Regions from separate parts of the Leptolyngbya boryana PCC 6306 genome, predicted to be linked through region 1. Evidence: riboswitches for the same ligand, from Rfam matches in the RefSeq annotation. Region 1 holds a riboswitch; each other region holds the start of a gene.
The links. A riboswitch is a leader RNA that binds a small molecule or an ion and turns the genes downstream of it on or off. The one in region 1 is predicted to bind cobalamin.
Positions count from the first base shown of each region.

Region 2: another riboswitch for cobalamin. It lies ahead of LEPBO_RS41470 (CbtB-domain containing protein); the one in region 1 lies ahead of LEPBO_RS0129340 (hypothetical protein).
Region 3: another riboswitch for cobalamin. It lies ahead of LEPBO_RS0124920 (energy-coupling factor ABC transporter permease); the one in region 1 lies ahead of LEPBO_RS0129340 (hypothetical protein).

Region 1 is NZ_KB731324.1:5,881,729-5,885,004, reverse strand. Features, by position in the region: gene LEPBO_RS0129350 (hypothetical protein) at 1-219, opposite strand, end outside; gene LEPBO_RS0129345 (DUF3574 domain-containing protein) at 368-808, shown strand; cobalamin riboswitch at 1,127-1,270, shown strand; gene LEPBO_RS0129340 (hypothetical protein) at 1,375-1,830, shown strand; gene LEPBO_RS0129335 (acyl-CoA desaturase) at 1,868-2,689, shown strand; gene LEPBO_RS0129330 (RidA family protein) at 2,843-3,232, opposite strand; gene LEPBO_RS0129325 (NUDIX domain-containing protein) at 3,229-3,276, opposite strand, start outside.
Region 2 is NZ_KB731326.1:371,942-375,217, reverse strand. Features, by position in the region: gene LEPBO_RS0135065 (hypothetical protein) at 1-1,148, opposite strand, end outside; gene LEPBO_RS41470 (CbtB-domain containing protein) at 1,168-1,359, opposite strand; cobalamin riboswitch at 1,381-1,531, opposite strand; gene rppB (two-component system sensor histidine kinase RppB) at 1,843-3,276, opposite strand, start outside.
Region 3 is NZ_KB731324.1:4,956,135-4,959,410, reverse strand. Features, by position in the region: gene LEPBO_RS0124925 (hypothetical protein) at 89-1,009, opposite strand; adenosylcobalamin (AdoCbl) riboswitch at 1,150-1,289, shown strand; gene LEPBO_RS0124920 (energy-coupling factor ABC transporter permease) at 1,278-2,024, shown strand; gene LEPBO_RS0124915 (energy-coupling factor ABC transporter substrate-binding protein) at 2,021-2,305, shown strand; gene cbiQ (cobalt ECF transporter T component CbiQ) at 2,310-3,083, shown strand; gene LEPBO_RS0124905 (energy-coupling factor ABC transporter ATP-binding protein) at 3,047-3,276, shown strand, end outside.

The DNA.
Region 1 (3,276 bases):
GAATTGCAACCCGGAATACGCTTCCATTTGCTGATAAACGAAAATTGCCAGATCTTGAGAAATTGAAAGCGGTTGCCAAAATGAGCGATACCAATCCTCGGATGTGCGAGTGGGGCGCGATCGCATTGCCTGATTGATCTGTCGTCGAATACTGAGGTCAGGACTCAGATCGGCGTAGGTTCTGATATTTAGAACGATATTGTCTAGCTTGCGCCACATGCTCCCTATTATCCGTTTGCCATCGGTTTGTCTCAGTATTCCCACTCAGAGATCGATTCAAGCTATCGATTTTTCGAGGTTTTAAAAATCGAGCGATTGCATGAAGAATTGCACTTCAACGTGAGAGAGCAGAGAATTTGAGGTTGATATGATGAAATCTAGATTCCACTTAATTTTAGGAGTGGCAGGCGGGCTGATTGTGCCGCTGCTGGTTTTCGCAAAGGTTGATGAATCTGTGGATCAATCTTGCCAGTTGCAACCGCATGGCAAGGCTTTTATGCGAACAGAGTTATTTTTTGGATTCGCGAAACCCGATCGCTCAGAAGTGACTCAGGTTGAATTTCAGCAATTTGTCGATCGCGTTGTGACTCCGCTATTTCCTGAAGGGCTGACAAGGGTAGCCGCGAAGGGGCAATATCGGAATTCGCAGGGTAAGGTTGTGGCAGAAAACTCTCAACTTTTGACGCTACTGTATCCGATGAATGTTGAGAGTAGCAAGAAGATTGATCAGATTCGAGCCGCTTATAAACAGGCATTTCAGCAAGAATCTGTATTGCGCGTGGATGAGCGATCGTGTGTTTCGTTTTAATGGTCAACTTGATAGTTTAATTTCTGAACGAGTCTCATCTTTATCGGGCATAGCGTTAGAGTTTTACGCGACATGATAGCTCAGAGGCAACGGTTCCGAGGAATCGCGACTTTTTAGATCAGCGAACAATAGGACGGCGAACTAGCGATTTGGTATTCTCGTCAACAACATGGAATGTAACCGATATGTGGATCTGTGCAAAATGTGAGAGCCTTCAGAGACTACTTTAGTAAACGATTTAGATGATTGGCTCATTTTCAATCCAGTTTGAGTGGGTGAAGTGCGGCAAAGATGAGTCTAATTTTGCTTGATCGTGCTACTCTCTAGATGAGTATCGGTTCTGATGGGAATCAGCCATTAGACGCAAGGGGGAAAGTTCGGTGCAAACCCGACGCTGTCCCGCAACTGTGATAAGAACTGTGTTCTTTGAGTCAGGATGCCCGCCGATGCATAGCGCCTCTTTAAGAGGTATGTCTGTTGTGTTTCATCTGCGAGGTACGGATGATGATGGTTCTTAGTTTCTTAAAACGGATTTGCTTCCCTATTTTGCAGTTCAGGGGAAGTTGATGAGGTTTCAACATTATGATTTGCGATCGCATTTTGATCACTGGCAAGATCTGGTTATTCAGCAGAATTTTTTGCAGATAGGGTTCACTAGCTGGAATGGCTATTTGAGACTAGGGCGAGGACTAGTAACCTGCAAGATTACGAATCGGATCAATGCTTCAATGAATTTGAGTATTGATTCTGTAGTCTTTGAGCAGGAGTTCGTCGCGCAGGCACAAGTCGAGCTATATTTGCGAATGCTTGAAGTTGATAGCCAAGCTGGGGTTGCGATTCACGAGGCAATCGCGACGTATGACCCAACTCAAGCGATCGTGCTTCTGGCGAGACGGGATCGCGAAGTTCAGGTCAGTCTACTGCAAAACCTAAAAATCTCTCCTGCTGATTGCTATAAACAAGTGCAGCACCGTTGGAGTGAGTTTCAACTAGAAGCCACAGAGCGCAATCGTGCTGAGTGATCACGCTGATTTTATCCAAACCGTTTGAGCAAAATTCATGACCGATGTCCGTTTGACTTCTCCACGTCCTCGTTGGACTGTAATTACTGTTGTTGTTTTCTTGCATTTAGGAGCCTTACTTGCACTGTCTCCCGCTTATTTTAGTTGGTCAGCCGTTGGAGTTGCTCTATTCTTGCATTGGCTGACGATCGGGCTAGGAATCTCTTTAGGATTCCACCGCCTAGCAACGCATCGCAGTTTCAAAACGGTCAAATGGTTAGAATACTTCTTTATCTTGTGTGGCACATTGGCAGGTCAAGGAGCCGTGAAGGGTTGGGTCGGCTATCATCGAATGCACCATTTGTTTGCCGATCGGACTGGTGATCCACATGATTCGACTCAGGGATTTTGGTGGAGTCATATCAGTTGGCTGATGCACGAGGTTCCATCTCATTCAGAACTGCATCGATTCACTCAAGATATTGCTCATGATTCGTTTTATCAGTTTTGCCACAAGCACTACATTGCTTTACAGATTGCATTAGCTGTTTTGCTTTATGGTCTCGGTGGAATGCCCTTCGTAGTTTGGGGAATTTTTGCGCGATTGTTTGTTGGCTTTCACAGTACGTGCTTTGTCAATAGTGCATGTCATACTTTTGGCTATCGGAACTATGCGGTCAATGATCGATCGACGAATTGCTGGTGGGCAGCATTGCTGACTTTTGGAGAAGGATGGCACAACAATCATCATGCTTATCAAGCTTCGGCGCAGTTTGGCAAGCGCTGGTGGGAAGTGGATCTGATATGGTTGACGATTCGACTGTTGGAGAAATTGAAACTTGCAAAAAATGTTAAGACTGCTCATCTAGTAGAGTATTGAATCTCACACAACTAATTTCCAATATTCAAATCGACAAAAGCCCGTACCCGTTCCAGAACAAGCATTTACCTTGTGATGTGAATCTTCCAGCCATCGCGCTTCGATGCGATCGCTCTCGCTTGTGAATCAGGTTCAAGAGCGATCGCAGTTCTCCTAATCTTTCAGTGTTGCAACACAGTCGATCTCAACCAAAACATCTTTTGGCAAGCGAGCGACTTCCACACAAACTCTTGCGGGTGCAGTTGCTTCATCAAAATATTTGGCATAGACCGCATTCATTGCCGCAAAATCGTTCATGTCTTTCAAGCAGACCATCGTTTTGACAACATCATCGAGCGACGAACCAGCCGCTTCTAAGATGGCTTTCAAACTGGTCATGGCTCGTTCGGTTTGAGCCGCAACATCGCCAGCACCGACAATTTCACCCGTCTGCGGATCGAGTGAGATTTGACCTGCGACAAAGACTAAACCTTGAGCCACGATCGCTTGATTGTAAGGACCAACCGGAGCCGGAGCCGCATCAGTCCGAATTACTTTTTTCATAATCTTGGGCGCATTCCATAATTTCTGTACTGTAAATAATCGTG
Region 2 (3,276 bases), on a different contig from region 1:
CGAATGCCGAATCCAGCCAGTAGACCTACAACAATCAACCCTGTGAAATAGACTAATCCAGTCAAGCGAACCTGAAGCGGAGGTGTTACCCCTTCAACTTCGATCGTTTGCTCAACTTGGAAGGGCTGAAACTTCCGAATCGCGTTAGAACTAGGGAAAACTTCTACCTCAATTCTATGTGGCGCACCATCAAAAAACTGCTGCTGCCAGCTAAATTGTCCGGTCGTATCATTTAGCCCTTCATAAGCAAAGGCATTCCAGTTGTTTTCAAGCTGAGTTGTTGTTACTTTTAGCTGGACATCTGAGACAGGCTGCTTGGTTTGGGAATCAATCACGTTCACTTGCAAGCGAGCAGGCTGACCGACGATCGCGCTTTTGTCTCCGGTTAATCGCATCTCAAGTCCTTGAACTTGTCTGACGGCTGAAGCATCTGATTTCGGAGCAGTTTCAGCCATGTGCGACATTGGCATCGACATCCCGGACTGTGCCATTTCTGCACTGACGTTGACATAGAGAAGCGCTGCGATCGCAACAATTACTGCCCCACTCAGCAACAATCGAACCCGTTGTGGCGCAATTTCTCCAGGCTGAATCAATTGCCGTCCGCCGATGATCCAGCCGCCCACTAATCCAACGATGAGTAGGACAGCGGCTAAAATGGCGAAATTGCGATACTTAATCCAGTTCTCAGGAATCGAGAGCGTTAGAGTTTGCTGAAAAGGTGTAAAAGCATTGGCGGTCTGTGGAGTCACATTAACTAATAGCTGGTAAGTGCCGCGAATCGGGAAGGTCTGCTGAAGCTGCACTTTGCCTTGGGGCGCGATCGCATCGATATCTAATAGCTTTGTACCTTCAACAATCGGAAAGTCTGTCGTAAACCAGGGAGTTTTAGACGGTGTGAGAATCTGTATACGGATTTTGGCATTGGTCAAAGGTTGACCGTTTGCATCGATCGCTTCGAGTGTGAGACGGGCAGGCGGTTTATGGGTTTCCGCTTCTGCCTCAAATGGAGCGAGTTGGGAAATGGACGGATCAGTTGTTAGGCGAATCGTTGATCGTGGAGTCTGAGAGAATCCCGTCACTCCATAGAACATCAAGCTCATTAGGCAAGTCGCGCTAATGAACGCAGAAAGCTTTAATTTTGGCATTACGACCTCACAAGTATTGTTAATGACAAGAAACCATCAGCGTGCGATGTCGAAGAGAATGCACCTTGTCATGAGCCGCTGGATATGTAGTGAAGTAGACTGTCCAGAGAATTAAAGCACAAAGCGAAACATAGAGCGTTGCTTGTACGGGCTTAGACAGCGTGAAGCAAACGGCTCGTTGAGAAAAAGACGAATGCGATCGAGTAATCATTCTGTACCTCGCAGATGAATTGGAACGTGAAGTAAATCGGCGGGCATCCTGGCTGATCAATCTCGAATTCATGACTGATTTACAGTTGCGGGACAGCGTTGGACTTGCACCAAACTTTCCCCTTTACTTCTGACGGCTGCTCCCCATCAGAACCGATCGTGTCTGTTAGTTTAGCGCGATTTTGGCGATCGCTTTGATTTTTTAATTTTTCTTCGGTTTAACAAGTGCAATCGCTCCTACCTCTCTCGAATGGCAAGGCAACGGTTTTGATCATCCAACTCTTTAGAAGCATGAAACTCGTCTAAACTGGCGAGTCGCGACAAAAACGATGAAGCAATTACTGATGGAAATTGTCTAACCGACCAATTTCATCGGCATCAGCCAGTTTTGATGCTGATGAAATTGAATCAAAGCAATGCTCAAAATTCAATTGACCAAATGCCCGGAATTTCACGAAGATTTGAGAAAGCGCGATTTTCCTGACTAGCTGCGTGAATTTTTTAGTGGAAGCTGAACTGTAAACTGACTTCCTTTTCCTAGTTGGCTCTGAACTTGAATCTTTCCGTGATGTGCATCTACAATGGCTTGAGCAATTGCAAGTCCAAGTCCTGCACCGCCTGTGTGTCGAGAGCGATCTGAACTGACACGATAAAAGCGATCGAACACACGCGGTTGATCTTCTGCGGCAATTCCGACCCCTGTATCTTGCACCTGAATCAGTGCGGTTTGATCTTCAACCGACAATCGAACAGTCACTGTCCCTTCAGAAGGGGTGTATTGAATTGCGTTTGTGATGAGATTGGTAACCAGTCGGTAAAGTTGCTCTTCATCGCCGATGATATTCACGGGTTGATGAACGGTTAGTTGTAGCTTCAGTGTAATGTGAGCAGAAAGCGCAAATGCTGCTAACTCTTCGACTAAATCTTGCACAACATCATTGAGGCAAACCACCTGACGCTTGATCGGAAAAACTTTGAGATCCATGCGGGACAACATGAGTAAATCTTGCACGAGTTGAGAAAGCCTTGCATTTTGTCGTTCGATCGTTTGCAATGTCCCTTGTGCTTCAGATAAGCTCAGTGGCGTTGTCTCTAATGTTGCCTCAACCGTGGCTTGAATTGCTGCAAGCGGCGTTCTCAGTTCGTGAGCAGCATCAGCAGTAAACTGTTGAATCTGTTGATAAGAGTCATACACTGGACGCATCGCGATTCCTGCCAGTCCCCAACTTGCTGCACCGATTACTAGAATCGCGATCGGCGTTCCTAACAAAAAGAAGATTTTCAGGGATTGTAGATGATCATCATAGCTTTCGAGCGTTCGTCCTACCTGTAAATATCCCCAAGACTGTCCGGTTGAAGTTTTTAATTGTAATGAAACCTGGTGGTAGCGTTGTCCTTGATTGTCAACAATCGTTCGCCAAGGTTGCGTTTGAACTTGAGGTGTGGCTTGTGGAGGGGTATTCACTGTTCCTATGCGCTGCAAAGAGAGATTAAGAAACTGAATGTAGTACAAATCTTGAGTACTGACTCCTAAGACGTGAATATGTGACGACGGTGGCGGCGTTTTACATGCAGTCTGACTGCGGCAGAGACCGGGTAAAACCTGCTCAACGCGATCACTCAGTTCTCCCGGTTTGTCTAGGATCGGCTCTAAGCTATCGTGTAATGTTCCTGCGAGAGTTTCGATTTCATCGTCGATCGCAGTCCAATGCACCTGTGCTAAATGAAGATAGATAGCAATTCCACAACCGCTTAAAATTAATCCCATCACGCCTGCATACCAGGCTGCGAGTTTCAGACGAGTTCGATTAAACAGTTGGCTTTGGTGCATGGAATTGAATGAGTGCTGACCAAATGATAGCTTGATTTTAAGAATAAATTGAGTGACCGTATCGTTGAAGTTTGCTAACATGATGCG
Region 3 (3,276 bases), 930 kb from region 1:
TTTTTAATCTCTCTTTAAGAATTTAGCGAATAGAGCTACAAACAACATTCCTCGTTTTCTATTGATAGAATTTGCTAAATTCAATGCCTTACGAAATGGAGGTCTTGAAATCGTAGACGATCGCATCATTCGTCATCTGAATCGTGCCTCTTACAGTTGCAAAGATTGAGCCAGCGTTTTGAACTAATTTTGGAACGTCAAGCGTGGTCTGAATGATGCCGAAATCGCCCGTCATCTCGATCGGAGGCGTTCCATCTTGCACAGTCACAGTTCCTGAAGCTTGCAGGGTGCTAGGTTTGACTAATGCTGATAGATCAAAATTTGTTGCAAATGCTCCAAAAGGAGTTGGAATATTCAGAATCGCTTGTCCATCGTTGAAGGTGACATTGCCGCTGAGTGCATTAATTGGAATTGCGATTTCGTCATCTTGAATTTCAGGCTGGAAATCCAAGATGACTAAACCATCGTCTAGATTGACAATGCCTGGAGTGCCGTTGAAATTGAATGGATATTGATCAGAGGATTTGAAGTCGATCGATGAAAAATAACTTCCAAAAGGCGTTGTTAAATTGGACACAAGCGCCCCATTACCAAACTCGATCGAGCCTTGGACTGCTCCTGCTGAAGTTGAAAGATCGACGTCGATTGTGCCATCTGCGAATGGAACTGTGCCTGAGATCTCTTTGACCAACCTGCTGATGGAGACAACGATATCTTGAGCAGATTGAACCGAATCTGTTTGATCGCCGCTGGAAGCGGTTAAACCGCTCGTGACAATTTCTCGGTTTAGGGAATTCGAGAAATCAGGGGGCAATTGAGCGATCGCACTAGTCACTTGCGTGTTGCCCGAAGGGGGTTGTAAGTCTGTTGTCAGTCGTGCTTGATCGAACGTGAGCGTTCTACTTGCTTGCTGGAACGTTGGAAGATCAGGAAATAAAGATGAGGATGCAAAAAAGACAGGTAAACAATTGGGCTTCAGCGGCGATTTTAAGGTAGATGGCTCTAACATAAGGCGACTGGCAACTCCTGTGCTTGTACATTATCAGCCCAGTTACAGGATGGTCTACCTCTGGAGTCATAGATTAAAAGATTTCTACATCTCGACAAAACTCTACCAAAAAACTCGACTAATAGTGATACAGTGAGTCACACCTTAAATAAAGTTGGATTGGGGAAAGTGTAGTGCAAAGCTGCCGCTGTCCCGCAACTGTAAAGCGAGATTTCGCTAAGCCAGAATGCCCACCAGCTTTACGGTTGTTAGTTCTGCGAGGTACAGAATGAGGACTCGGAAATGGATGAGCCTTGCTGCAATGGCAGGGCTGAGTTTGTATTTAGTATTGGGATCAGCAACTCCAGCCCAAGCAATGCACATTGCAGAGGGTTTTTTGCCTGTTCAGTGGGCAGCATTTTGGTGGGCGATCTCGCTGCCGTTCTTTGCGTTTGGACTGCGATCGCTGACGCGGATTACACGCCAAAATCCTGAATTGAAACTGCTCTTAGCATTAGCTGGCGCATTCACATTTGTCTTATCTGCGTTAAAGCTTCCTTCCGTGACAGGAAGCTGCTCGCATCCCACGGGAACTGGACTCGGCGCAATTTTATTTGGACCTGCGGTAATGACCGTTTTAGGGGGATTGGTGCTGCTGTTTCAAGCCGTTTTGTTAGCGCATGGAGGCTTGACAACGCTCGGAGCCAATTTGTTTTCAATGGCGATCGTGGGACCTTTCGTCGCATACGGTATTTATCATTTAGTGCTGAGAACTGGGAATCAAAAAGCTGCAATTTTCCTAGCTTCAGCATTCGCGAATCTTTTAACCTACGTCACAACTTCGATCCAGTTGGCATTGGCGTTTCCGGCAGCAACGGGTGGAGTATGGGCTGCATTTCTAAAGTTTGCTGGAATTTTTGCGCTGACTCAAATTCCCTTAGCCATTAGCGAGGGCTTACTCACGGTCTTAGTCTGGAATTGGCTACAGACCTACAATCGGACTGAATTGGAAACCTTAAACTTAATGAAGACATGAGACAATCATCGACGCGACAGAATTGGTTCCTTGCGATCGCAGTCATTCTCCTCACTGTGGCTCCTTTGGTGTTTGTGCGAGCAGAGTTTAATGGAGCAGATGGACAGGCACAACAACTGATCGAAGAGAGCCATCCGACTTATGAACCCTGGTTTAAGCCCGTGTTTGAGCCTGCGAGTACAGAAGTTGCAAGTTTACTCTTTGCATCGCAAGCGGCATTAGGGGCAGGTATGCTTGGATATGTTATCGGGCTGTATAAAGGGCGATCGCAAGGTAAATAAAACCATGCACCTTTGGCTGGATACGCTTTCTCATCGCAATCGATTACGACAACTACCACCGCAACATAAATTACTATTTGCAACGATCGTACTGTTGATTGCTCTGATTGCAACTCCAATCATTCAGATCGCGATCGCAATCTGGCTAGGAATTTGGATTGTCATCTATGCTCAAATTCCCTGTCGTATCTATTTACGGTTGCTTAGTCTTGCGATCGGGTTTTGGCTGATCAGTATTCCAGCCTTGATCCTGGGGATTGCGGATCGCTCGGCAAGCGATGCAGTTTTGGGTTTCTCAATTGGATCGACTTACTTTTATTTGAGCCAGCAAGGGATTTTACAAGCTGTCGTCATCTTGACTCGGACACTTTCGACAGTCTCGTGCTTATATTTCGTCTTATTCACAACCCCATTTACAGAAATATTACAAGTTCTCAAACAAATCAGATGTCCAGAGGTACTCACAGAACTGCTGATGCTGATGTACCGATTCATTTTTATTTTGCTCTCAACTGCTCGTGAACTTTGGATTGCTCAACATTCGCGCAATGGTTATCGCAGTGTCCGACGCTGGTTTTATAGCTTGAGTCTGCTGATCAGTCAGCTTTTTCGTAAAACAATGGAGAACTATCAACAATTCGTTTTATCCACTGCAGCAAGAGGGTTTAATGGGGAATTTCGAGTCTATTCGCCACGAACCTATCGCCCTTCTCGACGCTATGCGATCGAAGCTAGTTTAGGATGTCTCATATTGCTTCTTATCAGCCTATGTCGTTAGCCTTTGATCAAGTCGAATATACGTATCCCGGAACCAAAAACCCTGTGATTCAGGGCTTGACGGTAGAGATTCCGATCGCAAAACGAACGGCTTTGATTGGGCAAAATGGCTGTGGTAAAACCACATTGTTTCTACTGGCAAATGGTTTATACAAGCCACAACGCGGCACGATTGCTTGGAAAGGTCAGACATT